Regions from separate parts of the Pedobacter sp. KACC 23697 genome, predicted to be linked through region 2. Evidence: riboswitches for the same ligand, from Rfam matches in the RefSeq annotation. Region 2 holds a riboswitch; the other holds the start of a gene.
The links. A riboswitch is a leader RNA that binds a small molecule or an ion and turns the genes downstream of it on or off. The one in region 2 is predicted to bind S-adenosylmethionine.
Positions count from the first base shown of each region.

Region 1: another riboswitch for S-adenosylmethionine. It lies ahead of metH (methionine synthase); the one in region 2 lies ahead of ABEG20_RS09165 (SusC/RagA family TonB-linked outer membrane protein).

Region 1 covers NZ_CP157485.1:4,987,858-5,002,592, reverse strand. Annotated here, with positions in the region: gene metF (methylenetetrahydrofolate reductase [NAD(P)H]) at 1-678, opposite strand, end outside; gene metH (methionine synthase) at 814-4,512, opposite strand; SAM riboswitch class I at 4,634-4,737, opposite strand; gene ABEG20_RS20425 (Bax inhibitor-1/YccA family protein) at 5,026-5,769, opposite strand; gene ABEG20_RS20420 (hypothetical protein) at 5,809-6,375, opposite strand; gene murQ (N-acetylmuramic acid 6-phosphate etherase) at 6,489-7,292, opposite strand; gene ABEG20_RS20410 (S41 family peptidase) at 7,483-9,090, shown strand; gene ABEG20_RS20405 (histidine decarboxylase) at 9,244-10,377, shown strand; gene ABEG20_RS20400 (short chain dehydrogenase) at 10,439-11,035, shown strand; gene ABEG20_RS20395 (GNAT family N-acetyltransferase) at 11,149-11,655, shown strand; gene blaB1PEDO (PEDO-3 family subclass B1 metallo-beta-lactamase) at 11,721-12,434, shown strand; gene ABEG20_RS20385 (GNAT family N-acetyltransferase) at 12,648-13,157, opposite strand; gene der (ribosome biogenesis GTPase Der) at 13,342-14,643, opposite strand.
Region 2 covers NZ_CP157485.1:2,328,264-2,346,774, forward strand. Annotated here, with positions in the region: gene ABEG20_RS09150 (alpha-galactosidase) at 1-691, opposite strand, end outside; gene ABEG20_RS09155 (YtxH domain-containing protein) at 1,240-1,440, shown strand; gene ABEG20_RS09160 (SusD/RagB family nutrient-binding outer membrane lipoprotein) at 1,589-3,019, opposite strand; gene ABEG20_RS09165 (SusC/RagA family TonB-linked outer membrane protein) at 3,031-6,198, opposite strand; SAM riboswitch class I at 6,518-6,624, opposite strand; gene ABEG20_RS09170 (peroxiredoxin family protein) at 6,762-8,030, shown strand; gene ABEG20_RS09175 (trypsin-like peptidase domain-containing protein) at 8,691-10,367, opposite strand; gene ABEG20_RS09180 (redoxin domain-containing protein) at 10,515-11,648, opposite strand; gene ABEG20_RS09185 (PKD-like family lipoprotein) at 11,989-13,407, opposite strand; gene ABEG20_RS09190 (DUF4843 domain-containing protein) at 13,418-14,227, opposite strand; gene ABEG20_RS09195 (RagB/SusD family nutrient uptake outer membrane protein) at 14,257-15,747, opposite strand; gene ABEG20_RS09200 (SusC/RagA family TonB-linked outer membrane protein) at 15,782-18,511, opposite strand, start outside.

The sequences.
Region 1 (14,735 bases), 2.7 Mb from region 2:
CCTGCATTTCTTTACAAAATCGAAATACTTCTGGTTATCGAAGAACATCTGCGTAACAATAAACTCTGCTCCTGCTTCAACCTTCTTTTTCAGGTATTTAAAATCAGTATTCATATTGGGTGCTTCGAAATGTTTTTCAGGATAACCCGCAACGCCGATACAGAAATCACTTTTAAAGGTTTCTACATCTTCGTGCAGAAATTTACCTTCGTTATGGTTCTTGATATGCTCAATTAAATCTGTAGCATAACAGTGTCCGCCTGGAGTTGGCACGAAATTACCATCTGCCTTACGGGCATCTCCACGCAAAGCCAAAACGTTATCAATCCCCAAAAACTGTAGGTCGATCAATGCATTTTCAGTCTCTTCTTTGGTAAATCCACCACAAATGAGATGCGGAACGGCATCAACTTTATATTTATGAATAATGGCTGCACAAATGGCAATCGTACCCGGACGTTTACGGTAAGATACCTTTTGAAGCAATCCATTGGCCTGCTCTTTATAAATATAATCCTCGCGCAGCGAAGTTACATCAATAAAAGGCGGATTAAACTCTAACAAGGGCTCTATCGCATCATAAATCCATTGTATACTTTGCCCTTTAATAGGTGGTAATAATTCAAAAGAGAATAAGGTTTTACCCTTTGCATTTTTAATATGGTCTGTAATCTTCATACCTGGTTTAATTGTCATGCTGAATGCTAATGAAGCATCACATACATAATGGCAGTTTCTATTTTTTAACTGCAAATCATATTCATACTTCGTTTAAAGATCCTTCGTTGCCCTCAGGATGATAAAAACGAAGGGTTAATAAGCTAAATTTGGACTTAACCACCGCTCTACTTCTTCAACCGGCATATTTTTTCTGATGGCGTAATCTTCAATCTGGTCTTTGGTAATTTTTCCCAATCCAAAATACCGTGAGTCGGGATGTGCGAAGTAAAACCCACTTACCGCAGCTGTTGGATACATGGCATAACTTTCAGTTAAGCGCAAACCTATTTTATTCTCCGCATCAAGCAATTGGAATAAAGTTCCCTTTTCGGTATGCTCAGGGCAGGCAGGATAACCTGGTGCCGGGCGAATACCTGCATATTCTTCTTTAATCAGTTCCTGGTTACTCAGGTTCTCATCCTGCGCATACCCCCAATACTCTTTACGCACACGCTCGTGCATACGTTCGGCAAAGGCTTCTGCCAAACGATCGGCCAGTGCTTTGGCCATGATGCTGTTGTAATCATCGTAATTGGACTCAAACTCATTCACCAGTTCATCAATCCCAATACCGGCAGTTACGGCAAAACCACCAAAATAATCCTGAATTCCGCTTTCTTTTGGCGCAATAAAATCAGATAAAGCATAATAAGGCTGCCCATCTACTTTTTCGGCCTGTTGACGGAGGGTGTGAATTTTGACTAGTTTGGAGTTTGGAGTTTGGGGCTTGGAGTCTCCCAACTCAGCACTCTCAACGCTCAACTCGATGTCGTCTCCAACTGCATTCGCTGGCCAGAAACCAATTACCGCTCTTGCGGTTAATAATTTCTCGTCGAGGATGCGTTTTAACAAAACCTGTGCATCATCAAACAGCTTCTTCGCTTCATCTCCAACATTTTTATCGTCGAAAATTTTCGGATAACTGCCGCGCAGTTCCCAGGTATGGAAAAATGGTGTCCAATCGATATAAGGAACCAACTCTTCCAGGGGATAATGATCAAAAACCCTGGTACCCGTAAATTCCGGAACAGGTAAATTTGGTTGAAAATCAATTTTAAACTTGTTTGCGCGCGCTTCTTCTAAAGTTTTAAAGCGTTTATCTGATCGTTTGTTCAAATGCGCTTCGCGTGCTTTATCGTATTCAGCCCTGATGCCGGCTATATATTCCTCTCTCGTTTCCGGATTCATCAAAGTACTGCAAACAGTAACACTCCTGGAAGCATCTAACACATGGATAGCTGGCCCTGAATAATTTGGTGCTACTTTTACCGCAGCATGGATCCGTGATGTGGTTGCGCCACCAATAATCAACGGAATGGTAAACCCTTCGCGTTCCATTTCTTTGGCAAAATGAACCATTTCGTCCAGTGACGGGGTAATCAATCCACTCAAACCAATAATATCAGCATTTATTTCCTTAGCCTTTTTGATGATATCCTGCGCCGGAACCATCACACCCATATCTATAATTTCGAAGTTGTTACAGGCCAATACCACACCTACAATATTTTTACCGATATCATGTACATCGCCTTTCACGGTAGCCATCAATACTTTTCCTGCCGAAGAATTCTGGTCCTGATCAGGATTATCCAGTTTTTCCTGCTCAATAAAAGGCAACAGATAGGCAACCGCCTTTTTCATTACCCGGGCCGATTTTACCACCTGGGGCAAAAACATTTTTCCGGCGCCGAAAAGGTCCCCGACGATATTCATCCCATCCATTAACGGCCCTTCAATTACCTGAATTGGACGGGCGTATTTCTGCCTGGCTTCTTCCACATCATCATCCAGGTATTCTACAATTCCCTTTACTAAAGAATGGGATAATCTTTCTTCAACAGAACCTTTTCTCCACTCTTCATCTTTAACCACTTCTTTACCTTTTGATTTTACGGTATCGGCATATTCTACCAAACGCTCCGTGGCATCTTCTCTCCGGTTTAAAAGTACATCTTCCACTCTTTCCAACAATTCTGGTGGAATTTCCTGGTAAACCTCTAACATTCCCGCATTTACAATCCCCATATCTAACCCAGCCTGAATGGCATGATAAAGAAAGGCGGAGTGCATGGCTTCGCGCACCACATTATTTCCCCTGAAAGAGAACGAAATATTAGAAACCCCTCCACTCACTTTAGCATGAGGCAGGTTTTCTTTGATCCAGCGGGTGGCATTAATGAAATCAACTGCATAATTGTTGTGTTCCTCCAATCCGGTGGCTACCGTTAAAATATTCGGGTCGAAAATAATATCTTCTGGCGGGAAGCCGATTTCGTTTACGAGTATATCGTAACTGCGTTTACAGATTTCTATCCGGCGTTGATAGTTATCTGCCTGTCCCTGCTCATCAAAAGCCATTACCACTACGGCAGCACCGTACTGCATAATTTTACGGGCACTTTCCCGGAATTTATCTTCACCCTCTTTCAAGGAAATAGAGTTTACGATCCCTTTTCCCTGCAGGCATTTTAAACCATTTTCAATCACCGACCACTTGGATGAATCGACCATGATTGGCAGTTTTGCAATATCTGGCTCCGAGGCAATGAGGTTTAAGAATTTGGTCATGGCGGCTTCCGAATCGAGCATTCCTTCATCCATATTCACATCAATTACCTGTGCGCCACCTTCAACCTGTTGCAGCGCTACGGCTAATGCGGCTTCATAATCGCCACCCAAAATCAGTTTGGAGAATTTTGGAGATCCGGTAATATTGGTCCGCTCTCCAATATTTACAAAAATACTTTCAGGTGTAATGGTTACCGGTTCTAACCCGCTTAAACGCATGTAAGGCGGAAGGTTAGGTAATTTTCTGGGTTCTGCTTTTCGTGCATTTTTAGCAATACAGCCAATATGTTGAGGTGTGGTACCACAGCAGCCGCCAACAATATTTACAAAACCTGAGGCAATAAAATCATCAACCAGATGGGCAGTTTCATGCGGTTGCTCATCGTAAGCACCAAATTCATTTGGTAAACCTGCATTTGGATAGGCCGAAACATAACAACCGGCTTTTGCAGCCAGTTCTTCGATATGCGGACGCATTTCTTTTGCTCCCAAAGCACAGTTAAAACCGATACTAAGGGGTTTTGCGTGCATTACCGAATTTAAGAAAGCTTCGGCAGTTTGCCCCGACAGTGTTCGTCCGGAAGCATCGGTAATGGTACCTGAAATCATAATCTCCAACTTACGGCCAATTACCTCTTCGTACTTTTTAATGGCCACAATAGCCACTTTAGCATTTAAAGTATCGAAAATGGTTTCAATCAACAATACATCAGAACCACCATCTACCAATCCACGTACCTGTTCGTAATAAGCTTCTTCCAGTTCATCAAAATAAACCGCCCTAAAACCAGGATCGTTTACATTCGGCGACATGGAAAGGGTACGGTTTGTTGGCCCGATAGCACCAGCTACAAAACATTTACGGTCTGGATTTGCAGCCATAAATTCGTTTACAGCCTCTTTTGCCACCCGTGCACCTTCGAAACTCATTTCGTAGGATAGATCTTCCATCTGGTAATCGGCCATGGAAATGCGCTGTGTACTGAATGTATTGGTTTCGATAATATCGGCACCAGCTGCCAAGTACTCCAGATGTATTGTTTTGATAATATCCGGGCGCGTGATGTTAAGCAAGTCATTATTGCCTTTTACATCACAGGGATGGTTTCTAAAGCGTTCCCCTCTAAAATCTTCCTCGCTTAAGTTATATCGCTGAATCATGGTACCCATTGCACCATCAATCACCAAAATACGTTTTTCTAATTCTTCTCTTATACCCATTTGTTGTGTAAAATGTGGGATGGAAAATGGAAAATGGCAAGACACATCATATATCTTCCATTATACATTATTACATCCTAAAAGGCTTATTTAAAAAGTTGGTACGTGAATCGTAATCCTAAACTTATCTTTTTCTGCTATTTGCAGAATAGAATTTAGCACCTTGTAGGTTACAGGTTGCTAAGACTTCGTTGGGTCTAATCCCTCCGTCTTTCTTAATAAGCATACAAAAATGCAACAAAGCTACATCAATTCCAAAATTTATCGCTTGGCTGCCAAATAAAATTACAAAGGCCATGCAATTCTGCACGGCCTTAAGAATATTGTTCTGTTTTTAAGATTAACGGTTTACTTTTCTTCCATATTTTTTATTATACCAAAATGCCATATAGGTCATCCAAATCCCACTGCCAGAAGTTACTACAAAGACGTTATCAGTTATAAAAATTGTGATCAGCATCTGAATACATACACTAACCAATAGAAAACCAGTAATTGCTAAAAACTTATCCATTATCTTCTACTTCCGAAAATACGCAGTAAGAAAAGGAAAATATTGATAAAATCTAAATATAAATTCAAAGCAGCCATTATTGCCAGTTTTTTAGTATCTGCTTCTGGAATTGCTTCTCCACTCTCCTGAATTCCCATCCCAATTCTTTTGATTTTCTGCACATCATAAGCCGTTAAGGCAGTAAATACTGCAATGCCTACAAAAGCCATAATCAGGCTAAATTGTTCACTTTTAATAAACATGTTAAGAATGCTCGCAATAAATAATCCCGCAACACCTACCATCAAGATGGGACCGAACTTACTGAGATCAATATTAGTGGTATAACCCATAAATGCCATGATACCGAAAATACCAGCGGCGGCGGCGAAACAGGTAATTATTGACGCTCCGGTATAAATTAATAGAATAAAACTTAAACTTACTCCTAATAAAACAGAGAACAGTACAAAAACGCCTAATAGTGCACCATAAGATAATTTGTTAAAACCCGCGCCCATTAATAAGACTAATCCAAGTGGTGCAAACATGGCTACGTAACCTAACGCAGTTCTTTTACCGGTTTCAAAATCGATCAACGATCTTAATGCACTTTCACTGTTGGAAATATAAAAGGCAGAAAGCGTAGATAATAACAATGCCACAAACATCCATAAGAAAACGTTGGCAAAGAATTTTTTAGAAACAGATCTTTCCTGAACGAAAACACTGTTGTCCTGATATTGATAATTTTGTTGTTCCATTTTAATTTTTTGTGTGATAAATTATATAAAAATAAATATTTAGTTCAATCTTTTTGTCAGCAGTTCTTCAACTTTTTTAAAGAACTGTAACGGTTTTAAGGTACGCCATGGCAGATTGTCAAAAGCGCCACCAAAATTAATGTAATAATCGATGTTATTATCGCGAAATTCGTTGATAACGTGTTCCTGAAAATTTACCCCAACAATCCAGCCATCTTCTACTTCCTGAAACCATTCTTCGTAATAACTATCATCTGAAGCATGAAAATTCAGCACGTTTTCGCCGATCAGGATAAATTTATTAAGCCCTTCATCCATCATCATCTCCAAAATATCGCGTTTCAGTAACATTATGTCGTTATTGATGGCATCGTTCCACTCGCCTAAAAACTCTATGATGGCATAATTGCGATCATAATCGGCATACAATACCTTCATGTACAATGTACTTGAACCAAACTCATCCCACTGTGGGTGCAATAAAAAATTATATATCTGCTTATCAAAGTAAAGTTCAGAATATTCGGTATTATAAAATGGCGAACGCTCATCTTCTGCCGAAATATAATCATCTCTCCACTGGTAATAAGGCTCAATTTCGTGCATACTTTTCTAATTATTGAATGAGCGAGTTTTGAATGAGGGAATGATTAATGCTACTCTTACATGATATCACTCACTAATTCTTTCATTCACTCATTCTATCCTTTTCTCATTTCTTAATGTCCGGCTTCTACGGCTTTACGTACACTTCCATAACGGGTTAACAATTCAGCGGCTTCATCGTATCCAATATTTAGTTCATCGGCAACCATCTGCGTACCGCGGTCTACCAGTTTATGATTAGTTAACTGCATATCGACCATTTTATTGCCAACTACACGCCCCAGCTGAACCATCACTGTAGTGCTTAACATATTTAATACCATTTTCTGCGCCGTACCAGATTTCATGCGGGTAGAGCCGGTAATAAACTCAGGTCCAACCACCACTTCAACAGGGAAATCAGATTCTGCAGCAATAGGTCCACCGGCATTACAAACAATGCAGCCCGTTAAAACACCATGTTTGCGTGCCATGTTTAACCCACCGATTACATATGGTGTAGTACCTGAAGCTGCGAGGCCAACCAAACAATCTTTTTCATTAATCTCAAATTCCTGAAGATCTTTCCAGGCTTGTTCGGCATTGTCTTCAGCAAATTCTACCGCTCTTCTAATTGCGGTATCTCCGCCGGCAATAATCCCCACAACCCAATCGAATGGCACACCATAAGTAGGGGGGCACTCTGAAGCATCTACCACACCTAAACGGCCACTGGTACCTGCACCTATATAAAAGAGACGACCGCCTTTTTTCATCCGCCCGGCCACGGCCGATGTTAATTTTTCGATCTGAGGCAAAGATTTTTCAACCGCAAATGCTACAGTTTTATCTTCGTTATTAATGCCCTGCAAAACTTCTAATACCGACATCTGATCAATGTGGTTATAGTTAGATTCTTGCTCGGTAACTCTATCCATAAATTTAATTTTGATAAAATTCGGTAAATTCTTTCTAAAAACTAGGCTAAAAATTTAAAAAATATCTGCCATAAATTTTAACTGACTCGTCCAGTTGTTATTTAATGTTAAATATTATAAACAAAAGACATGAAAATACAGTTAAAAAATATATCAACCCGCTAATTTTCATAAATTTGCGGTAGCGCCAATGAAAAAAAATACCAGAAATAACATACTGATCGCTTTAAGCTATTCTGTAATCTTAATAGTTGGGATGTTTTTGGGCATAAAATTCATTAAAGATCAAGGCTTTGGCGTTAAAAAAAGTCCTCAGCTGGCTCAAAATAGCGACGAAAAATTAAACGAAATCTTACACATCATCAACGGTAATTATGTTGATGATATCAATACTGATTCGCTTCAGAACTTACCTATAGATAGTGTGCTGCACCAGCTTGATCCGCATAGTGTTTACCTGCCGCCAACTGACGCACAGGATATGACTGATAACCTGGAGGGAAATTTTGAAGGTGTAGGCATAGAATATTATATGCTTAATGACACCATGATGGTTACCGGCGTGGTTAAGGATGGACCTGCGTATCAGGCAGGGATTAAACTGGGTGATAAGATTCTGAGTATTGATACTGCAGTAGTAAGCGGACGAAACCTCCCCAAAGAGCAGCTTACCGGCCGTTTTAAAGGTAAATCCGGAACTGGTGTAAGCGTAGTGCTTTTGCACCCGGGAGCGCCACAGAGCAACCGCATTATGGTAACCCGCGGTAAAGTAAACATCAGCAGTATTGATGCAGCCTATATGATTAATAACGAAACTGGTTATGTAAGGATCAGTAAATTTGGCGCCAATACGGATAATGATTTCGCTGCTGCAGCCAATAACCTGAAAGCAAAGGGCATGAAAAAACTGATTCTAGACCTGCGCGACAACGGAGGTGGTTATTTTACATCAGCCACAGGCCTGGCCGATCAGTTTTTGGGCGAAAACAAACTCATCGTGTATACCCAGGGCAAGCATGAGCCTCGTACCGATTATTTTTCTACCGGTACCGGATCTTTTCAGAATGGTAAGCTGGCAATACTGATTAATGAAAATACGGCCTCGGCCAGCGAAATTGTAGCGGGAGCCATCCAGGATTTAGGCCGTGGAATTATTGTTGGCCGCCGCTCTTTTGGTAAAGGTTTGGTACAAGAGCAGTTTGCTTTTGGTGATGGTTCTGCATTGAACTTAACCATCGCAAGATATTATACACCATCTGGCAGAAGTATCCAAAAATCTTACAAAAAAGGTTACGACGCTTATAAACATGAATTAGACGAACGGATGATGGATGGGGAACTCACAGGGGACCGCACTTCTTTCCAGGATTCTATTGAGAAAACTGAAGGTGTAAATATCCAACCGAACAAAAAAGTTAAGCCAATCGGCGGTATCCAACCAGATATATTTGTGAAATTGGACACCAATGGCTACAATAAGTTTTATAGTAATTTAGTCAGTAAGAAAATACTTTCTGATTACGTATTTAATGTTCTTACCAATAAGTACAGTGCGAGTTTTGTAGAACAGAACATCAATATCTTTACCATAAACGATAACGACTTTAAGGACTTTATCGGGTTTCTTCAGCGCAAAAACGTAGCAATAGATCGTTTTCAATTGTACAATTCGAAAAATGTGATCTTAAATGATCTTAAAGCTTTACTTTGTCGCTATTATCTGGGCGATGTAGGCTACTATAAGGCCGTAAACCAAACCGATAATGCGGTGAGGCAGGCACTCCTTAACCTTCAATAGCCATATTTTATATGCTTTGAAAGTAAAATCAATTTATGAATTTAAAATTATATTCTTACTTTAAAACATATAACAATATAATATTCTAATTTATAAATAATAATTAATACTATATTTCGTTTTTATTAATTTTGTCTGCAAATCATATCATTTATGGAAGTGAGCAGATTAGCAGTAAAAGACCAGCAAGTTCTGGAAACTCTTTTAGAAAAAGTTAAGGAACAAACAGATTTATTCTTAGGTTATCCGGTAGCTAAAGATTTTGATTATCAAGTGCTTTCAGACTTTTTAAAATACCCGATGAATAATCTTGGTGATCCTTTTGTTCCCTCTACCTATGGTGTCGGATCGCGCGAACTGGAAAAAGAAGTCGTCCAGTTTTTTGCAGAACTTTTTCGCGCACCAGCCGAGAATTGGTGGGGTTATGTTACCAATGGAGGCTCAGAAGGTAATCTATATGGCTTGTACCTTGCCCGAGAATTACATCCTAAAGGAATGGTTTATTACTCAGAAGCTACACATTATAGTGTGCAAAAAAACCTGCATTTACTGAATATGCCAAATATCGTTATCCGCACCCAAGACAACGGAGAAATCGATTATGAAGATCTCGAGTACACCATTAGCATGAACCGCCACATACCTGTTATTATGATGGCTAATATTGGCACTACCATGACTGAAGCACGTGATGATGTGGCTAAAATTAAAGCCATCCTGAAAAAACTGGCCATCCAACATTATTATATCCATGCAGATGCAGCACTTTCCGGCACCTATAGCGCACTTATTGAACCAAGGCCAGCCTTCGATTTTGAAGATGGCGCAGACAGCATCGCCATTAGCGGTCATAAATTTTTAGGCTCGCCCATGCCGTGTGGCGTGGTAGTGGTTAAAAAATCGAACCGTGATAGAATTGCCCGTTCGGTAGCTTATATCGGAAGTGTTGATACTACTATTACAGGATCGAGAAATGGCCATAGCCCCTTATTTTTATGGTATACCATTAAACATTTGGGCATAGCAGGTTTAAAAAGCAGAGCCTTACACAGTTTGGCAATTGCCGCTTACACTGAACAAAAACTTAAAGCGTTAGGTATTAATGCCTGGCGAAACGAAAATGCCATTACCGTAAACTTTCCTGCCCCTTCTGCGAGGATTTGTAAAAAATGGCAACTGGCAGCAGAGCAGGGCAATTCGCATATCATTTGCATGCCAAATGTAACGCAATCTCATATCGACCTCCTGATTACGGACCTTAAAACCGAAATGGTATTAATTGATTGACGGTATACAAACATTTCAAATCCCCCAATGTTTAATGATAATACACGTTAAACAGATTTAAATGAAAATAATCATCGTAGGTGCAACAGGTACACTGGGTAAAAAAATAGCTGAGGCTTTTGCGCTCCAACATGAGATCATTCGTGTAGGACATACCAAAGGCGACATTCGGGTAGACATCACCAGTGAAACATCGATCAAAAACATGTTTGAGCAGATCGGTGCTTTCGACGCCTTGATCAGTACAAGTGGGAAAGCTCCTTTTGCACCGCTAAATCAGATGACGGGTGAAGTATTTAAGAGCGGCTTACTGAATAAACTGTTGGGCCAGATAAATCTGGTGCTTATTGGGCAGCATTACATTAACAAAGGGGGATCATTTACATTAACTTCGGGTATATTGGCCGAATCCCCTGTCGCTGCAGGATCAGCATTAAGCACCATAAACGGAGGTTTAAATGCATTTGTTTTGGCGGCTGCCCCAGAACTCGGAAACGGTATCCGTATAAATACCATTAGCCCTAACGTGGTTGAAGATTCTCCTACTTATTTTGATTCTTTCCCCGGCGAAATTCCCGTGACCATGGAGAAAGTGGTTAAAGCCTGTGAAAAAAGTGTACTGGGCATTTTAACGGGACAGGTAATTAAAGTCTATTAAAAAGATTCGGCTTTTTAGCATGTCCAGAATATCATGATTTAATCAAAGCTTATTTTAAAATTTCACTTATTTAATACACCAACCTTTATATTAGCCTGTATAACAAATCGAGCATGATAGAAACAGAACGTCTCATTTTAAAACCCTTAACACACGATCAGCTTTTAAAATATATTAAAGATGACCATTCTCTGGAACAAGAGTTTGGCCTTCTACCAACCAGGAAAAACATCTCTCCTTCGCTCCAGGAGGCATTGGAACAAACAATTTTACCTAATGTTTTTGACAAGGATAAAGATTATCTATATCATACCTTGTGGACGGTTATATCTAAACCGGACAACAAAATGGTCGGTGATATTTGTTTTGTTGGTGAGCCAGATCAAAATGGTGAAATCGAGATAGGTTATGGTACTTATAAAGAATTCAGAGGTAAAGGTTTTATGACTGAAGCAGTAGGCCGGTTAATCGCATGGGCAAGGGAACAGCCCAAAGTCAGATCAATTTTTGCCGCTACAACAAAGGACAATGTGGCCTCTTATTCTATTTTAGAAAAAAACAATTTTATCCACATTGGCGAAGTTGATGATCTGTTAAGCTGGAAAATTGAATTGAAGTAATTTCTATGAATGCTATTCGTTTGCATTAAAGACATTAATTTTAAAGAATTATTAAATTTTACCTTATGCGTTATTTTCTTTCCTTTTTATTTGGTTTATCTGCATTTGCCTCTTTCGCACAAAATCCGAAATTAAAAATCAAACATTTAACCGGCGATCTTTATGCCTACACTACTTATAACACTTATAATGGCGCTGTAACAGATGCTAATGCAGTATACCTGGTGACCAACAGAGGAGTTGTGGTAATTGACGCACCTTGGGATTCCAAACAATTTCAGCCATTTTTAGATTCTATCGCTGCCAAACATCATCAAAAAGTAGTATTGGCTATTGCCACACATTCGCATGGCGACCGTGCGGGTGGCTTGGCTTTTTTTAAAAGCAAGGGTATAAAAACCTATACCAGTAAACTAACCGACGAGCTATTGAAAGCCAACAAAGAGCCGCGTGCGGCTTATAATTTTACCAATGATACCACTTTTACAGTTGGACAATATAAAATAAGCACTTACTATGCCGGCAAGGGACATACCAAAGACAATATAGTGGTCTGGTTTCCAAAAGATAAAGTTTTATTCGGCGGCTGTTTAATTAAAAGCACTGAAGCAGATAATCTGGGCTATATCAGAGAAGCAGATTTAGCAGAATGGCCAAAAAGCATCCAGAAATTAAAGCAGAAATATCCCGATACCAAATTTGTTATCACAGGACACGATGCCTGGGGCAACAGGGAATCTTTAGATCATACGCTAAAGCTTTTAACGGAGAAAAAGTAAAATATACCTATAACGTTATACAATTAAAAAGAGCCTGTATCACTAATAGTAGTTTTCCATCGAAAATTTCAACGTTGAGCTCAGCCTGAAATGACCCTGATGATTGTATCAAAGCGTCTTAAAACATCTAAAAGAAGTTATTAGATAAGCTCAGGATTACAATTTTATACTTATGGTATAGCCTCAATGATCATTTATGATAATTTTCAGTTGCTATAGTGCAATTTCAAACAAACTTAAACTGATTCCTTCATAATGTTTAGGTAAACCATCAGTTTTTTCCATGCTTACCACACCAACATAATCAAAACCACAACCCGTGTAATATGCGAGCAGTTTTTCATTATCAGCCCAGGTATCCATTCTGATAAATTTAATCCCGTTTTCTGCAGCAAAAACTTTGGCCCATTTAATAATTTCTTTTACAAAAGAATAGCCCCTAAATGCGGGATGGGTGACAATCCTATGGATATAAATCGCATCATGATCTCGTTCTCCCCAGATCAACTGATCGTTAAACGTAACCGCAAAAACACAGGCAACAGTGCCATCTGCCAGAATTTTATACTGACGGTTTTCATCAATTTCGGTTTGTACCATTTCTCGGCTAAAGCCTTGCCAGTGTTTGTTAAATACTTTCTTTTGATGGGCAATGGCCATATTGTAAAATCCGAAAATGGTATCGATATCTGCTGACAAACTGTTTTGTACTTGTAACTGCATGCTGTAAAGGTAAGAGTAATTAATAAATATCGTCATTTTGAGCAGAGCTCAGCGAAGTCGAGATGCCGCCGTACTGTTATTAACTAAAAATAAAAAACAGGACTGCTTCTTTAAGAAACAACCCTGTCTAAATAATTTTATTTTAGGCCTTACGCCCTCTACCTTTAAACCTTAAACCTCACATCTATTTCTGTCTGAAATAAATCTGGATCGGTGCACCGGAAAAATCGAAGTTTTCCCTTAGTTTATTTTCGATGAAACGTTTATACGGATCTTTAATGTACTGTGGCAAGTTGCAGAAAAATGCAAACATTGGCGAAGTAGCGTTAATCTGCGTGATGTATTTAATCTTGATATGTTTCCCTTTCAAAGCCGGTGGCGGGAATTTTTCGATCAGCGGCAACATTACATCATTTAATTTAGATGTAGGGATTTTCTTGCTACGGTTTTTATAAACCTCTAAAGCTGCTTCTATTGCTTTAAAGATACGTTGCTTGTTCAGTACAGATGTAAAAATAATTGGCACATCGGTAAATGGACGGATCCGCTCGTGAATCTGCTCTTCGAAAGCTTTCATCGTTTGTGTATTTTTCTCGATCAGATCCCATTTGTTTACGAGAATGACAATACCTTTTTTGTTTTTTTCGGCCAGGTGGAAAATATTGATATCCTGACTTTCAATTCCCTCCACTGCATCAATCATTAATACCACCACATCAGCCTCTTCTAAAGCTTTAATGGTACGCATTACCGAATAAAACTCTAAGTTTTCTTTAACCTTGGTTTTTTTACGTAATCCGGCAGTATCGATCAGCATAAACTCATGCCCGAATTGATTATAATGGATTTTAATTGAATCGCGGGTTGTACCTGCATTTGCAGTCACGATATTACGCTCTTTACCAATCAGTGCATTAACCAAAGAAGATTTACCCACATTTGGGCGACCGGCAATGGTAATCTTAGGTAACTGATTTTCTTCTTCCGGAATATCTTCGAAATTTTTAACAATCTCATCCAGCAACTCTCCTGTTCCGGAGCCAGTCATTGATGATAAAGGGTATACTTCGCCTAATCCAAATCCATAAAAAGTATGTATTTCGTTATATAAAGCGGTATTATCTACCTTATTTGCACAAACAAAAACGGGTTTATTACTTCTGCGCAATACCTGGGCAATATCGTCATCTAAATCGGTAATACCTGTAGTTACATCCACCATAAAAACTAATACACTGGCTTCTTCGATGGCAATCATCACCTGCTCACGGATAGCCGCTTCGTAAACATCTTCTGAGTTGGCTACATAACCACCAGTATCGATTACTGTAAATTGTCTGTCTGTCCACTCGCCCACTCCATAGTGCCTGTCGCGGGTTACACCGCTGACATCGTCTACAATTGCCTTACGGCTTTCTGTTAATCTATTAAAAAGTGTGCTTTTGCCTACGTTTGGCCTGCCTACGATGGCTATAATGTTACTCATGGGTGTTCTTTTGATAGTTAATGGCTATAGTTAATGGTCGTGGTGTTTTAAGCAAGCTGCTCAAACGATCTGGCTATCAGCCATTGACTATC
Region 2 (18,511 bases):
AATTACCCTTTAAATAACCATGTGGAATTTTATCGCGGGTAATACTTTCTTCGGTAAAACCGCAGATGGCCTGTACGCTGATTTTGTTAGTATTGTCCATTGCGGTAATAACACCTGTTTTCCAGTTGCCATGCTCAATAGAACCGATTACAAAACCTTTCCGCGACTGAGTATGATATAATGATGTAACCTCAGCACTAGAATTGGCGATATTAGCGGTTAAGGGGATAGTATTGTAAGAAATGAAAGTATCATTATCAAAAGGTACAAATAGACTGGTAGGCACGTCGGCGTATTCCTGATCGATCAGGTTGCCGTTTAAAGGAATAATTCGGTTAATAGATAAATCAGCGCCAATTAATACCAAGCTGATCATGAAATAATTTTTACCATTATAAGTATAAAACACTTGTTGCATAGTTGGTAAACCAGCCTGTTTTAGCAGAAAGACGTGTTTAAGGCCCCTGCCAAATCCGTCATGAATAGTTTTTTTACTGTAGGTAATTACTTTATAATCCTTTGAGCTGAACAGCTTTTTCTGGTATTCGGCTTGTGAAAAACCTTTTAACAATAGCTGTTTCGCACTTTCTGACACATTGAAGGTGCCAGTTTTAAGATTATAATCAATTTTACCACTTTTACCATAAGGTATAATAATTGTTGAAGCCCGTGTGGTAAAAAGGAATAACATACTGAAAATTAGGAGCACCAGATACCTGAATAAAAATCTACAAATCATGTCTTTCTAAAGTTTAACCGAAGTGATGGTGCTCAATTTTCCATTTATTTTAACTTTTACCTTTTGTGGCATTGTTGAAGCTATTTTGTAAGGAGTGATTTTAATTTAGGATGCTCAATTCTTTAATTTCATTGAATAGCTTTTTCTTATTCATGCAGGATATCTGGTTAATCGATTTATTCGCAGTTAATTCTCCGAAATATATAAATTTAATAGGGATAATTGGCAAAAAATTAAGCATGATGGCAATTATACAAACACATAATTTGCCACATAAACACGGATTAGCACGGAAAATCCTTGGAGTGATTTTTTACTCGTTTTGTCATCCTCAGCGGAGTCGACGAATCTCCCCAACTAAAATTATTAATCCAACAGTAGAATCACCGATCTGCCAGATGGTAACATCCGGCAGCACATCATTTGTAACAAAGGTTATTTAGCATTGTCTAAAACTTTTAACGACCTCAAAATGTTAATTTTAAAAAACAGAAAAGAACATGGGAATTTTAAGAACAGCCATTATTGGCGCAGCAGTATATGCAGGCGTAAAATATATCACGAAGAAAGATCCAATTACAGGACAATCTATCGTTGATGAATTATTAGATCGTGCACCACAATGGGCCGATAAAGCAAAAGGTTATACAGAAGACCTGAAAAGCAGGGTGAGCAATGCCGCTGAAGATTTGGCGAGATGAATACCCGGAGATCATAAAGAGCCTGAAGAGGCTAAATATCTCTTTCTCTGATCAACAAAAAAGTCCCGGTTTAAAACCGGGACTTTTTTGTTTTAGTGTCAGACGGTAACATCCGGCACCACAGATCAATCAGAGAGACGGTTCGCCATTAAAAAGCATCGAACCAAAGTTTGGTGGTTAACAAATCTGCTCCCTGACTGCTTACTGCGTTTTTATAATTCTGCCCGTTTAACGATTGTTCAGTTCCGGGATAAATAAAACGTACCGGAATTTTTCCGTTCAACACTGTATTTACCGAAGCCGTTAACTGTGGATAATCTAACCTTCTCTGTTCTGCCCAGGCTTCTAAGCCCTGACCGAATAAGGCTATCCATTTTTGCTCGCCAATTGATTTTTTATAATTGGCCGTACTATAAACTACTCCGGATTGCTTAATGTAATCTTCAACTACAGTTCCACCAATATTATACTGTAAAAAAGATGCCCTGATGGCCTGCTTATATAAATCTTCAGCATCTTCGGCAATAAAACCTCTCGCGGCCGCCTCTGCCCTGTCGAAAAGTAATTCGGCATAGCTAAAAATTACAGCCGGTGCCTTGGCATCTAAAAAGTAAACACCAGGTTTAGAAGAATTTGCCAAACCTATCGCACTGGCCTCAGAGTTAGTTGAACCATTGGGTATACCTACATAACCTTGTGGCTGATTTTCGGTTCTACTGGCATAAACAGGCAACCGTGGATCATTTAAAGAATTAAGTTTATCCACAATGGTTTTACTGATCCGGTAATCGTTTCTGGTTTCGAATGAAGCTGCTACCGGGTTTTGCTGTGGTGATACATCATATTTTAGAACAGCACTTTCTGAATTACTGCTGAGAAAAGCACCACCTTCCGCCTTTATTTCATCAATTACCTGTTTGGCTTTAGCCAGATCTTTATCTGCAATACGCAAGGCGATGCGAAGCCTCAACGAATTGGCAAACTTTTTCCACGAGGCAATATTGTTACTATAAATCACATCACCGGCTATAGCCTTTCCTGCAGGATCTAAAGTGGCCTGTGCTGACTTCAAATCGTTTAAAATACCATAATAAACATCCTTCTGTTTATCGTAAACGGGGGTAACAAATTGTTTTATTTTTCCTGCCTGCGAGTATGGGATATCGCCATAAGCATCGGTAAGCAGTAAAAATGTCCATGATCTTAGTACAAGCGCAACACCTTTATAGTTCGCATTGCCTTGTGCATCGCCCAGTTCGATAATTTTATTAAAACCGGCAATACTCTGGGCATAACCAGTTGACCATAATGCCGTGAAACTGCTGTTCGAATAAATAAAACGGTCTTCTTCTGTGTATTGCACTTTAGCCCATTGCTGCGCGAACAGTAAACTGGAGTTCATGTTATTGGTTACGCCCCAGTAGGTATCTACTGTAGCTTTGGTTGTTCCGGTAAGCAAATAATCGGGTTGTGCAACTTCAGGTGCGTTGGGATTGATATTTACCTCATCCAATTCTTTTTTGCATGATGAAAATGCAATTGCCAAAATAGCCAGTATATATAGTTTCTTATTTTTCATGATGGAAATATTTAAAATTTAACGTTCAGGTTGATACCATAACTGCGGGTACTTGGATTAGATAAACTTTCCAAACCTTGACCATTACCTGTATTAAAAGCCACTTCCGGATCAATGTCAACCGTGTTGCGGTGAATAATCCACAGGTTACGGCCAACAAGTGATACCGAAACCCCTTGTAAACTTAACGGACGCAGCCATTTTGCAGGTAAATTATAGCTTAATTTTACCTCACGCAGTTTTACATAGGAAGCATCGAAAATATTTGCTTCGTCTATATTTCTAAAGGTTTTGTAATACTGCTGAGCAGGCAATATCTTCTCGTTCCGTTTGCCATCAGCCGTTACACCATCAAAAATAATCCCGTCGTCATATACGGTAACACCTGCCGGTGCAGTTCCATTTACCCGAATGGTTCCATTGGCTTTATCATTACCCGGATAATAATAAGAAATACCGCCATATTCAGCTGCCCTTCCCGGAAGTGTGGAAGCTAAAACGCCCGTATAAGTTCCTGTAGCGTAAGTTCCATTATAAATAGAGCCGCCAAAACTGGCATCAACCAATACACCTAAACTGATGCCTTTATAGCTAAAGGTATTGTAAACGCCGCCAATCCAATCTGGTGTATATTTTCCCAATACCTGTTTGGTTGGATTTGTGGCCGGTGCACCAGTAGCGTTAACAATGATGTTGCCGTTACCATCCCTTAAAAATGCTGTTCCGAACAATGAGCCATATGGCTGACCAACTGTTGCAATCACCTGGGCCGAATTTGTGGCCACCACATAATTAGTCAGCAGTTTTTCAGCATCCAGCTCAATTACCCTGCTCCTGTTTGCGGCAAAATTGAAATCTACATCCCAGTTAAAGGCTTTTTTGATTGGGGTGATACCTAATTGTGCTTCAATTCCTTTATTATTGATTTTTCCGGCATTAAGCAATTTTGAGCTAAAACCTGTACTCTGGCTTACATCGGCGGCTAAAATCTGGTTGTAACTATTGGTGTTATATGCACTTAAATCAAACCGCAGTCTTTTATTAAAGAATACCGCTTCGAGCCCAAGTTCTGTAGAAGTAGTCGTTTCTGGCTTTAAGTTAGGATTCAGGTCGATAGCACCCGTGGTAAGCTGAGGATTACCATAAAATGGCGCACTGAATACATAGGTATTGATTAAACGGTAAGGATCTGCATCTTTACCTACTTTAGACCAACCTGCACGTATTTTTAAATAGTTAAGGGCTTCGCTTTTAATATCAAAAGCTTCTGTGGCCACAAAACTCCCGTTAAATGACGGGTAAAAATAAGATCTGTTCTGCGCCGGCAAAGTAGACGACCAATCGTTACGTGCCGTAATGTTGGCAAAAAGGTAATTTCTGAAACCGATCTGTCCGGATGCATAAACACTATACGATTTTAAACGAGATAAATTATTGGACGAAACCAGGGGATCGCGGGAATTTTTAAGGTTGTAAAGCCCTGCAATGGCCAGCTTAGGTGCGCTCTGGTCATTTTGCTCGATATATTGTCTGCGGATATTACCACCACCCAACAATTCTAAGCTAAAATCATCGCTTATCTGTTTGTTAAAGTTTAAAGTTGCATCGGTATTATTTTCGCTCACGGTAAAGGCACTTTCGGTGTAAGAACCAAAAGGTGTTCCATTGGTACCATAAGCGATTCTAACCTTACGCCTGTCGTTGTAATAATCTGTTCCTGATCTGAAATTGAAATCAAGCCCCTCAATAATTTTATAATTAAGCGCTAAACTTCCAATTATCCGGCTGCGGTTTTGCGATACAGTATTTTCGTAAGCTACCCAATATGGATTGCTGTAATAGCTATTGTTCCAGTTAAACGTTTTTCCATTTTCATCCAGATAATTTTTCAGCTGGTTGATATCCACCTGACGGCCAAACCAGGTAAATTGTAACATCGTACTGGTTGATCTTGAACCACCTGTACCAGGTAAATTATCAGTACTCAGCTTGCTGTAGTTTGCATTGGCCGTTAAAGTCAGTTTTGGCGTTATCTTTAGTGAAGTATTTAATACAAATGAGTTTTTACCCTGACCGGAGTTAGGCACAATACCTACCTGTTTCAGGTTATTATAAGATATCCGGTAATCATATTTTTCGCCTGCATCTGCCACAGCAATACCATTATTTAATGAATATCCTGTCTGAAAGAAATCGCGGACATTATCAGGATGAGCTACAAATGGAACCGCCACTCCTTTCGAAAAAAACTGCGGAATTAGTCTACCATCCATTTTTGGTCCCCAACTCTCATCTACCCCATCATTAAGGCCCTTACCAGCCCCATCTACATAACTGAACTTACCTTCCGACCCCTGTCCAAATGCATTTTGGTAAACCGGCAGGGTAAGCAAAGTTTCCAGCACGGCATTAGAGTTAACCTCAATGCCCAATCCTTTTTTTGATTTACCGGTTTTCGTCTTAATTAAGATTACGCCTGCGGCAGCCCTTGAGCCGTATAGTGCCGCTGCGTTTGGTCCTTTTAATACACTGATTGATTCAATATCCTCTGGATTGATATCTGAAATGGCATTCGCATAATCTCTTGCGCCCGCAGAATTTAACTGCGAATTATCTACCGGAATCCCATCAACCACAAATAGTGGCTGGTTATTTCCGGCTATAGACGTTTCCCCTCTGATGACTACACGGGATGATCCCATGCTTCCCTGACTATTGGTTACCCTTACTCCGGCTATTTTCCCGGCCAGTGCATTAACCAGGTTAGATTCTTTTGCTTCAGACAAATCCTGCCCCTTTAATTCCTGAACAGCATAACCAAGCGATTTTTTCTGTCTCGAAATTCCCAATGCGGTAACGACTACTTCATCCAGTGCATTATCACTCGATTGAAGGATGACCGAAATCGGGCCAGCATTTTTATTGATCTGTATTTCCTGCGTTCTGAAGCCAATATATGAAAACACTAATGTGCCCTTTTCGGGTGCATTTATCGAGAAAGTACCCTTAGCATCAGAAATGGTGGTTTGTTTGGTTTCTTTTATAAATATAGAAACACCCGGTAGTGTCTCACCATCTGCCGATTTCACCGTTCCGGTAATGGTGGCATTTTGAGCGAATAATTGCTGCGTGATAAAAAGCAGCAAAACAAACGCTATTAATTTAAAATTTGTGAACATGTGTGTGTAATTAATGATTAGATTAAGGATAAAAATTTGGCAATAACAATTTCTGCACGGCCAAAACCGTGTTTTATTAAAGAATAAGAAGGAATGGTCAGATCAAAAAAGCCTGTTAAAAGAATGCTATTTTAACAGGGCATACGCATTCGGAAATAGGCATTAGGCTTTGCATCAATGGATTTTAGCTCGTCTGTTTTTTTCATTTCAATGATTTTCTATAATACATATTTACTTATCAAGAGCAGCTTCCGGGCAAAAAAAGAAGCACCCCTTAAATCAGAAGTGCTCCATATATTAATAAGATAGGCAAACAACTGACTTAACTACCCCGGATTCATCCGGGATGGAATTAGCACCATTTCTAAAAATTAGATGGTTGCTAAGGCTTCACCGGGCCATTCCCTCCGCCTTTCTTGATAAGTATTTTAAAATAACTGGGGCAAAGGTATAATTAATTCCATTTATCCTATAGTTTTTATAGATATTTATTAAAATATTTTTTCTTTGGTTATTTCATCCGTATATTTGTCGACTAAATTAGTAGATTAATATACTTTTCAATGAATATAAAAACCTTATTAACGGCCGTATTGGCTATATTAACCTCCATTACCTTTGCTCAAAATCAGGCTGTTTCAGCTAATAACCAACAGGCAAAAGCTAAAGAAAAAAAAGCAAAAGCTTTTGTTGCGTCAGGCAACTGGCGTGGTGTAGCTAAAGTAAAAGAGGGTCTCGAAATCCCTTTCAGTTTTGAGATTAAGGAAAAAAGCGGTCAACAGAAATTGTATTTCCGCAATGCCGAAGAAAGTTTTGAGGGTGGTCTGGTGAAACAAACGGCCGATTCACTTTTTGTTAAACTGGATCAGTTTGATAATGAACTGGCTTTTGCAATAGATGGCGATCGGTTAACAGGAACTTTACGTAAACAGGATAAAACCGGAAAACCTTTAATAATTGATGCCGAACGCAAAAATTACCGTTTTAAAACAGATAAACCCGCCTTAGCCGATTATTCCGGAAGTTATGATGTAATTTTTACTTCTCCGAATGGCAAAGAAGAAAAAACAGTAGGTTTATTTAAACAAACGGGAAACAAACTGACGGGAACTTTCCTCCGTGTAACCGGCGATTCACGCTATCTTGAAGGTATTGTGGAAGGGAATGAATTTCAACTTTCGAGTTTTATTGGCTCCTCTCCTGCTTATTACCAAGGAACTTTCGGGGCAGATGGCACTTTAAAGGGTGAAGTTTTAAGTGCAAGAGGCAGTCAGCCTTTTGCCGGAACCAAAAATAAAGATGCTGCCCTGCCGGATCCTTATCAACTTACCTACCTGAAAAAAGGATACAAAACACTCGATTTCAGTTTCCCTGATGTAAATGGTAAAAAGATTTCATTAAAAGAGGAAAAATACAAGAACAAAGTAGTGATTTTAACCATTACCGGCAGCTGGTGTCCTAATTGCGTTGATGAAGCTACTTTTATGGCGCCATGGTATAAAAAGAATAAAAACCGCGGCGTAGAAATTATTGCCTTGCATTACGAACGTTCTACCGAGCCCGAATATGCCAAAAAAGTGATGAGCCGTTTCCGCGATCGCTTTGGTATCGAATACGATCAGGTTTTGGCAGGCACAGCCGACAAACAAGCGGTATCTGAATCATTGCCTGCACTTGATTCATTTTTATCGTTCCCAACTACGATAATAATCGATAAACAGGGAAATGTAGCCCAGATCCATACCGGTTTTAATGGCCCGGCCACCGGTAAATTTTATGAGGAATTTGTGAAAGAATTTAATACTGAAATTGATTCGCTGGTGAAGAAATAAGCATCATAAATCACTTCCTGTATGTCATTCTGAACGAAGTGAAGAATCTTTTGAATACTAACATTAGTTGGTGAGACACCAATCAATAGGAACAAAATAGCGGTTCAAACTCTGTCCTTAGCAGTAACGGTGTTTTTAGCCCCGGGCAAAGCGGCATCCCTAAAGCGCAGCGTAAGGATATAGCGAAGCGCGGGAACAATCTTTGATCGTCGCGAATGGCCCTGCGCTCCAAAAAAGCATATTTTTTTCCTTTTTTGGAAAGGCGGTGCAGTGCGCTTCGGTTCCAGCATTCCTTCTTTCCGCTTCTATCTTTTTGTGAAGGCTCAGCGGGAACATTTTGGTTTGTGCAACAAAAAGGATAGCCGCTGCAAAAAGGTTTATTTAACAAAGGTCTTTACAGGAAACAAAATAACGTTTCATACTTTATTGGTTTGTTCTTAGCACTAACCGCGTTTTTAGCCCCGGGAGAAGCGACATCCCTGAAGCGCAGCGAAAGGATATAGCGAAGCACGGGAACGATCTTTGATCGTCGCGAATGGCCCTGCGCTCCAAAAAATGTATGATTTAGTCTTTGGTCCGTGAGACACCAGCTAATAGAAAAATTTAAATGAAGGTCCTTCGACAGGCTCAGGATGACAGTTTTCAGTCATTTAATACAGGCTATCTCACATGCTTTAAAACAAACTCAACAATTGTTTTCTTTGGAACCACAACTGTAGTCGTGCGGCTGAACCTGGCAATGTTGATTCCATAAAAATGACCTTCCCAATCAAAAACAGGTGATCCGCATGCATTGGCTTTAATGGCCGCATCATGTGTAAAGATGGCGTTAAAACCATCTCTTCGCTCTGATTTTCCGCCTTCAAATTTATCTGCAGGATGATTGGAGAGCGACTGTCCCCTTCCGTCAAGCTTGAATGTTTTGTTCACTTTACCAGATGCATTCTCCCATTCGAAGGTAACTTCATCATCTGCCCAATATTTTAAGATTTCGGGCGCAAATTCACTTGCTTTTTTGATGGCTTTTCCATTAATACTGATGAGTTCATCGCCAACTTTTATCCCTGCTCTTTCTGCCGGGCTTCCCTCTTTAATTAACGAGAATTGTACAGGACTAGAATGGTATACTATCATGGCGCCTAAATAAGGCTGACTATTTACTTTTGGCAAATTAAATAACGTACTGCCTAAAATACTACGAATCATATGGCCTGCAGGATTTATACTATAAAGCAGTTTACCCATCTCTATTTTAATAGTGTCGGCATCAGCAATATTTAAATCAATTCCTCCTTTTAAAGATTGACCAAGTTTAAATAAAACCAGGTCATTTTCCTGATCTTTTCCAATAAAGTTAATCGGCACCCTTTTTCCATTAATGTCACAATTTGCCGCTTCGCCGACCATGGTATTTTTGCTCAGTAAAAATTGTCTTTTAATACCGTTTGATGTTTTAATATTTAATAAACAGGCATCAATTTGCTGCTTTTGTCCTTTTATGGTGCTTGTAATGGTGAAACAACTGTTTTTAAGCTTTGACGTATCAAAATCCGGATGTAAAGCCTTTTGTCTGCTTTCTTTCTGCAATAACAAAAACAAAGGATCAGTTTTCACATGATCTGTTTTTTCGGGTAAAGCTGTATAAAGCGTTTCGCTGTTCAAGGCTGTCCAATATTGGCGGTAAAGATCAACAGGAATTTCAAAATTCATGTCTTCAGCAACATCAATCGCACTGTGCAATCCGATTACGCGGCCGTGATAATCGTATAAAGGTCCACCTGAATCACCTGGTTCCATTTTACAGGTTGAGCGAATAAAACCATATTCATTTTTAACTTCTGCAATACGGCCCAACCTTAAAGTGGGCAGGGTTTGGTTCAGGCTTTCGGGATAAGAAATACTGATGCAAGGTTCATTTTCAAGCAAACTGCCTGAATAACCGATCTCTGCAAACGGATAACTGCCCTTACCGGTAATTTTCATCATGCCCACATCCGGAATACCAGGGGTTTCCTTGTTTTCTATCTTACCTAAAGCCACTGCAATACATTCACGTCCATCAGGAAAAAAAACCTTATAATTTTTGCCCGGTAAAATGGTATGCGCAGCCGTTAAAATATAACCATCTGCACTGACTACCACACCACTAAACTGGGCGCTGGTTCTTTGGTTTTGCTGTACATCAAAACCCCACATCCGCACACTTGCAGGGTACACTTTTTTAACCGCCCGGGCAATGGTGTACTGAAATTTAGCCACCTGCTTTTTTTGCGCATAAGCATTCAGGCCAAACAGCAACACAAAGGTTGCTGTTATGGTCCTTATATAGTTATTCATTATTTTTATGATTTTTTGGGCAGAAAACTTAACTGGCCCTGCCCTTAACAGTCACATCAGTTTGATCAGACATTTTTACTTTGGCGAAACAAACACCAAGCGTACAATTGGCATCTTTTCCTTCATCAAGATCAGTCCAGTCAATAATTAGTTAAAAATTTCAGCAAGCTTTTTGTTTAGCGGTTCGCCACGAAGGCCATTGCCGATAATTTTGCCCTGCGCATCTACCAGAAAACTTGCAGGCACCGCACGGACACCGTACAAACGGCCCACTTCATTGTTCCACCCTTTCAGGTCAGAGACGTGAACCCAGTCTAAACCATCTTTTTCTATCGCTTCTAACCAATTCTCTTTTACATGATCTAATGAAACCGATATAATCTCGAAACCTTTGTCTTTATAAGTCTCATACTGTTTTACCAGGTTTGGGTTCTCTGCCCTGCATGGACTGCACCAGCTTGCCCAAAATTCAACCAGTACTACTTTTCCTTTAAAACTGGCCAATGAAACCGGCTTGCCAACCACATTGTTCTGGGTAAAAAGAGGGGCTGCATTTCCAACAGCAGTAATACTGCCCGCAGCGATACGCTGTGCCAGTTCTCTCCCCATATCGGTTTCGCGGTAAGCTTTATTTAAGGCATTAAAAACCGGCTGAACTTTGGCTACATCAACCTTGCTTCCAGCTGCTTCTGAGAGTGCCACCAATGCGAAATAAGAAGTTGGGTTTTCTTTAGCAAACTGAAACTGTTTATCTGTTCTGTTCTGGATATTTCTTCTGAAGCGCAGATCTACCGCTTTCCTGTAAGCGGTATCTTTCTGCTGTTCGGGTGTTCCCTTGTTAAAATCGATATTAACCGCTTTGGTTAGGGCCATAATGGTACCGCCAATGGCTTTGTTATAGGCATCGTATTCCTGATATACCTTTGAGCCTGTAAAAACAGCATTCTCTAAAGAATCTTTTGAACTAATGGTAACCTGCTCTTTCCCAAAATAAAAGTAAATGACATCACCTGTGTAAACAGCCTTGCCTTTACCAGCACCCGTATGATCGAGCGCCATTCGGGCATAGGCATTGCCGGAAATATGTCCGGTGAATTTAAAACTGCCGTTAACCAGCGTTACAGAATCTTCGTGACTTACACCGTTATCCATGTAATCGATATAGGCTTTTGCAGGCGTGCCCAGTGTTCCTATTTTACCAGTTAAACTAAAGTTTGGCGTTTGTGCCCAGCTTAAGGCTGGGCATAATAGGGCTAATAATGCTAATTTTATATTTTTCATTTGAATTTTTTTATGGTTAAATGACAAGAGTTTGTTTTAATTATAAGTTGTGATAATGGAGATTATTATGTAAAGTTTTTGTGATTAACATAACTCATTTATTATTCCTTTCAGCATAGTCTTGCCTCGGCTCGCCGCCGCCGATTGGCTCCTTCTTTTTGGCGTCAAAAAGAACCAAAACACGCCGTTTGAAAATTTTTCTTTTAAAGCGAATGATAAGGCTAGGACCGTGCATTCCGAAAAATTTGTCAGGCCGGTTTTAAGTAGAACGGAGATACTGTGCCATGGCCTAGCTGGATGGAAATGCATTAACACAAAAACATAATGCTGTCTCATCAGTTTACTTTCTAATGGCGATATCTACGGGCGCGCCTGGTATACCTTCAATCTTTTTGATGAATACACCGTTCATTCCAGTGGAAATGTTTAAAAAAGAAACAGTTTCTTCTGTTCCTACCATCAGGGTTTCCTCATCTTCGCTAAGTTTCAACATCGAAATCGTTTTTCCGCTAAAACTGGTTGCCAGTTCCCTCAGCTCTTCATTTACCGGATTATAACGGTAAACTTTACTTCCATTGGCCATGTAGATCACCCCGTTTTTAGCACCGCTCCACTTCGTATTTTCATTAATCAACTCCTGGCGAACGAATAAACGTTTATGTTGCGGGGTAAAAGTGAACGGACCGTTGAACTGAACATTAAACTTTAATTCATACATTTTACCATCGGTTCCTTTGCAATAGGCAAAACAATCAGCATTGTTAAGCTGCTCCATATGAACCAGGTCCATACCAACATTTAGCGGATCAAAAACATTGGCCGTAACTGAATATTGGGTACCAAAGTAAACAGGTGCGCCATATAAGTTAATCCGTACAAACTGTTTTCTGTTGCGGTCAAATCCGATAAAATAAGTTGCTGACTGTGTGAAACTCATGGCAAAAGATGAAGCCAGTTCGTAATCACCATCAGCCGGTAAACCAAACATGCCGTAAGTGGCTGCCTGATCCCAGGTACTGGTGGTACCGCCGTAAAATTTACCGTTAACAACGCCCATCATTACCCCTTGCGGATGCGAAATCAGTGAACCGACCTCAAGATTATCCGGTGGTGTAAAGAAGTTGTCTTTGAGCGTATTGGGATATTTTGGATCTTCCTGCATGGTATTGGGTTCCAGCCTGATGCCGCCATTTTTAGTAATGATCCAATAGCCCAGCAAGGTACCACCAGTAAATGTATTCCTTAAAAGGAACAGATTTGTTGGGTTTGGTGGCAGATCTTTCCCTTGCATGGCGCGATATAAACGGGCCTGTACACTACCATCCGGCTTAATAAACGAAAACTGTGTAATTCCTTTTTCAACGCTTAATATGGTTGTGCCTTTGGCAAATTCCGTTCCCCCATCAATGTAAAACTGATGGAAATATTTCATCCCATTCGCTTTATTGTAAACCGTGAGGCGGGCAGGATATCTTTTAGCCTGCAAACCGAAAATGATCCTTAAAGCGGGGCCGTTGTATAAAACATCATTCCCTTCCATTACACTGATCCTCCATTGAAGTTCTACATTTGCGGCATCAGCACCTTCTATTTTCGGCTTAATGATCAAACTATCGCCGACATTTGCGGTGTAAACAGAATCGAGGTTAACCAGTTTAGGCGCTATAGGCATATCAATATCGTAGTTACCCAGGTCTTTATGACATGCGGCTAAAGCAGCTACGCCAATTATGAATATGATTAATTTTTTAATGTTCATGTTCTTCGAATTAAATAACCTCGTTGCCATTTTCATCTATAAAATAATATTTACCATTCTGCATGTTTTTTCTCAGAAGCGTTTTTTTAGCCGGGTTGCTCTTGTTGTAGAAGTAATAGCTATTGGTATTGCCAGCAGTAACTTCTTCAATAACGTAACCTTTTGCTGCATTTTTGGCCACCCAATTAAACGGATTGTTTAACATCGTGGTTAATAAACCGATATAATAAAGGTTTTTTGGGGCGTCTAGCCCATCTGTAGTAAGAGATGTCTGCGCAGTGACCAGAATGAACAATTCATGTTTGGTTCTCGAGTAAGGCGGTAACGGCCAGGTGTCCCACCAACCTGGTTTTTCTAATTTGGATGAGAATACAACCTTTGCCCTGATCAGGTAAGGGTTTTCGATGCCCAGATCCGGCGTTCCGGTTAATTTGATCAGTATCGAAACCGATCTGTTTTCCAGTTGCCGGTCCTGATTGTAAATCACTACCGGGATATACCCTATTCCCCTATTCGGAAGAATGGAATATTGTGGCTTCAAAGCTTCATAATGTAATCCGGGCGTAGCGGTAGAAGAATCAGTATCTACCCGTGCACTGAATTTCCGGTCTGCACTGGTTCTGATTCCGGATAAACGTACCGGCAGCCAAACGGTATCTTGGGCCAGTGTAGGATTATAGGCAAAGGTTCTTACAATACTGTCTTTATCTCCATTATAAATGTCGAAGTAAACATTTGCACTATGATCAAAACGCATCTCTTCTGCTTTTTTGCAAGAAGCCAGACAAATGACTGCGAATATTAATATGTATATTTTCATAATTTGCTATTAATAAATTTCAAATGATTCTATCTGCCGCCATAAACCACCTCATCGTTAGGAAGAGGGAGTACGAAAATGTTATCAGAAGCCGGGATGATTACCCCGGTTTGGCCTACAATACCCCTATTCAGCCTTTTATACATATAAAATAGCTGACCTTCTGCCAACCATTCTTTACGTGCATCCTTAAGCAGCTCTTTTAACAGGTCTTCTTCACTATTGATGGATAAAGGATCGCCAATCTGCCTCGCTTCCCGAACCTGTTTAAGGAAATTTACGGCTTCCGTTGGATTGCCTGCATATGAACATTCGGCAGCGATATAATATAGTTCACTAAGCCTGATGGCAGGAGCCATCAGATAATGTAAGTTTGCATTTGCTTCAGCGCTTAAAGGATTTCTGCGGTATTTAACAATATCGTAAGATCGTGACGACTGATTGGAAGTAGCAGACAACCAATATTTATAACGGGAATCACTCGCACCGGCTGTAGCCTTTTCATAAATATAATCTGCAGCATCCTCAATTAAATAAAAGCCCCTGGTACCACTTTGAAACCAATTGTCTTTGATCTCTTTTGCGGCGCCTGGTATATACCATCCAAAAACAAGTTCCTTGTAGAGAATCCGGTCTTTTTTTGAATCTTCGAAAGCTTCAAAATCGCTTTTTGAAGTCCAGGGGAATTTTTTAGAGTCGATTACTTCTTTTGCATTCTGTAAAGCTCTAGCTTTATCATTCTTATAAAGATATACCCTAGCAAGCGTGCCACATACCGCATAATAATTTAAACGGTGCCTTCTGTTCTGTAAAAATAAACTCGGGTTCCGCTCTTCCGTATTTTTGAGCGTATCGGTAACCAAAGGATAATTTACAATGTAGCCGGCACTGCGGATCGGATCGGCCGTTAATAATTGTTTAGCTTGCTCCAGATCTTTAAGGATAAGATCGATCGTTTCTGATACGCTCGAAACCGGCGTAATCTCTTTGGTATATTTATTTGCATATGGAATGCCTTTTGCAGTGGCATTTCTCAGATAAGAGGGAGCAAAAAGACGTAATAAATCGAAATGCAGATATGCTCTCAATGCAAGTGCTTCACCTTTAACAATCGCATAATTATTGCCGCTGAAGATGTTCTTTTTTGCATCTACATTTTCCAGAATCAGGTTGCAGTTTACAATTGCATTGTATAAACCCGCCCAAATTTTGTCTTTACGTTTAATGAACTCGCCATGTTTATAATTATACAGGGAGGTTTGCCTGTAATCCTGACCGTCATCACGCATTGAAAAATTTTGCGCCAATACTTCTGTTGTACCAAAGGTAAGTTCTTTGCCATACAGATCTGATTCGGTACTGCGGTTGTACACACCGTTTATGGCTTCCATAAAGCCACTTTCGGTACTGAATAAAATGGGCGCCGCAATTTCTGATTCGGGCTCAACTTCCAGCCATTTTTTGCAGGAACTCAACAATCCTGTTATTACGATGAGGCAGATCAACAATCTAATATTCATATTTTTATATTTTAAATCCGTTAATTAATATCGCTTAGAAAGCTGCTCTGATGGAGAAGGTTAAACTTCTGGTAAATGGATAATTGATTCCTCTTTCTTCTTTCACTGATGACCAACGTACCACATCATTAGCCGTTACCTGGAACATGAGGCTCGACATCGACAATTTTGACGCGATTTTTTTGTTCATATCGTAAGAAAGGTTAACCGATTGCAGGTTGATCAGGTTATCAGGCTGTATAAATCTGGAGCTAACATCCGTTTCGCCATTGTCTGCTATGTTTTTATAAAAAGATAGGTCGCCAGGCTGCTTCCATTTTTCCTCGAACACCCGTTTATCCACATTATATCTTGGGTCGGCATTTTCAACACGTTCAACCAGGGTGAGGTTGTATTTATCTCCGCCGAAATAGGTTTGAAACTGCACATACAGGCTAAACCTTTTGTAGTTAACGGTTCCGCCAAAGTAGCCGCTCACTTTAGGGTTAGGATCACCGATTACAACATAATCCCTTTTATCGTAATCATAGGTGAGTGTACCATCTTTTTTAAGGTATAATTCACGGCCATTTTCCGGATCTATGCCTAATGAGCGTACACCATAAATGGCATTAAATGGCTGCCCTTCGCTGAACCTGAGCAATGGAATTCCCCGGTAACCTCCGTCACCAGGCTTCAAAGACTGTAGTTCATCTGCCCGGTCATTGTATTTCTTTAAAGCGTTCGAGATCCTTACGACCTTATTTTTATTGGAAACCAAATTGGCATTCAGGTTTACCGACCAGTCCTTGCTTCTTACGGCCTCAACGTTTATGCCCAGCTCAGCGCCTTTGTTTTCCATATCGCCAAGGTTTTCTTTATAAGACAAAAACCCTGTTGACGGTGGCAGCGTGATGTCGGCCAAAATATCTTTGGTAAACTTTTTATATATTCTTGGCAAAATCATTACCCGGTCTTTAAACAGCCCAATATCTACACCGATATCTGTCATCCTGGTTTTTTGCCAGCCAAGATTCTCATTTCCATAACTGTTTACATTGGCACCAATGCCTGATGAATACCAGTTTCCGGTGTTATACTTATAGATGGTCTTTGACAAATAAGGGTCAAACTCTACTGACCCGGTGAGTCCTGTAGAGGCTTTTATCCTCAACTGGCTAATAACAGGGTTATTCTTCAGAAATTCCTCTTGATGTACGTTCCAACCTAATCCGAAAGACCAGAATGGGGCCAGTTTATTGTTCACGCCGAATTTTGAAGAACCATCAATACGAACGGTTCCGTCCATGAGGTACCGGTTTTTGTACGAATAGTTTACGGAAAAAAACGAACCGAATAAGCGGGCTTTTTCGAGCCTGCTTAGGGGTTTTCCGTCTTCTGCGTAACCTTTAGCAAAGCCGATGCTGGTAAAACGATCGTTAGCAAAGCCAATAGCGGTAAATTCTTTCTGATCGCGTAACTCTGTACGGGCATTTACCCCCACCAAAGCATTAAAATAATTACCGCCGATCTGCTTTAACCAGGTTAACCTGATGTTACTATCCCAGTAAGTTTCTTTCATTTCCCTGTTGGTATATTCGCCTTTTTCATCAATTTTATCGGTGGTATACAGGTAATATTTATTTGCCTGTGGCGAGGTGAAGATATCATCGGAGTTTGATCGTGTGGTAACACTCATCTGCGCCCTTAACCTCAGGTCTTTTGCTACTTCTAAATCGGCAGAAAGGTTATCGATAATTTCGGTGTATTTAGATTTATTGAAGCTGCTTAAATTGGCGTCAAATAATGGATTAAACACATATTCTTTTGACCGATCCTGTTTTTCATATACATCCGAAATCCTCATGGCCATACCATTGGCGTCTCTTAACGGATAGTAAGGATTCATCCTTACGTAATTGGAAAAATCGCCATAAGGTGATTCGGTAGCGCCAACCTGTGTTACGGATAATTCATTTCTGAACTGAAGTTTCTTCACATTGTACTGAAAACTCATTCCACCCGAATATTGATCTCTTTCAGAGCCTTTCATCGCTCCAGGCCTGGTTTGGTAGCGAAGATTTACGTTATAACGGAATGCCTGCGAACCGCCATCCAGGTTTACAGCATGCTTATGGCCTATGGTATTGCGTAGCGGTTGTGATAACCAATAACTGTTCACCCCACCAACAACATTGGCTTTTTTGTGGTAATAGATTTCATCAAGCTGATCTTGAGGCACCTGTTGTTTTGAAGAACTATATAACCCGGCCAAAACCTCATAATCCAGTTTTTCAGCTGCATCTAAAACCTGGTAATCGCTCAGATCAGCAGCGGTAAGATTCAGTTCGTAGTTGTATTCTATACGTAGTTTTCCTTCTAATGGTGTTTTAGTGGTAATTACAATTACACCATTGGCCGCGCGCGAACCGTAAATTGCTGTTGCGGCTGCATCCTTTAAAGAGGTAACCGATGCAATACGGTTCACGTCCAGATCAAATACTTTCTGCACGCTCACTTCATAGCCATCAAGCATAAAAACAGGCATGTTCGCCGTTCCAAGAATATCATCTCTTCTCAGCACCTGTCCATCACCGCTGGGCAGTGCAGAGGCTCCCCTGACATTAATGGAGGGAATCCTGTTCGGGTTGGAACCTGCAAGGTTATTTTCAATCAGTTTAAAGGAAGGATCGAATGTGCCGATACTTTGCAGCAAATTCTGTGGATTTACCCTTTTCAGCTGTTCTCCGGATATGGTTACCGCATTGCCGGTATAATTATCTTT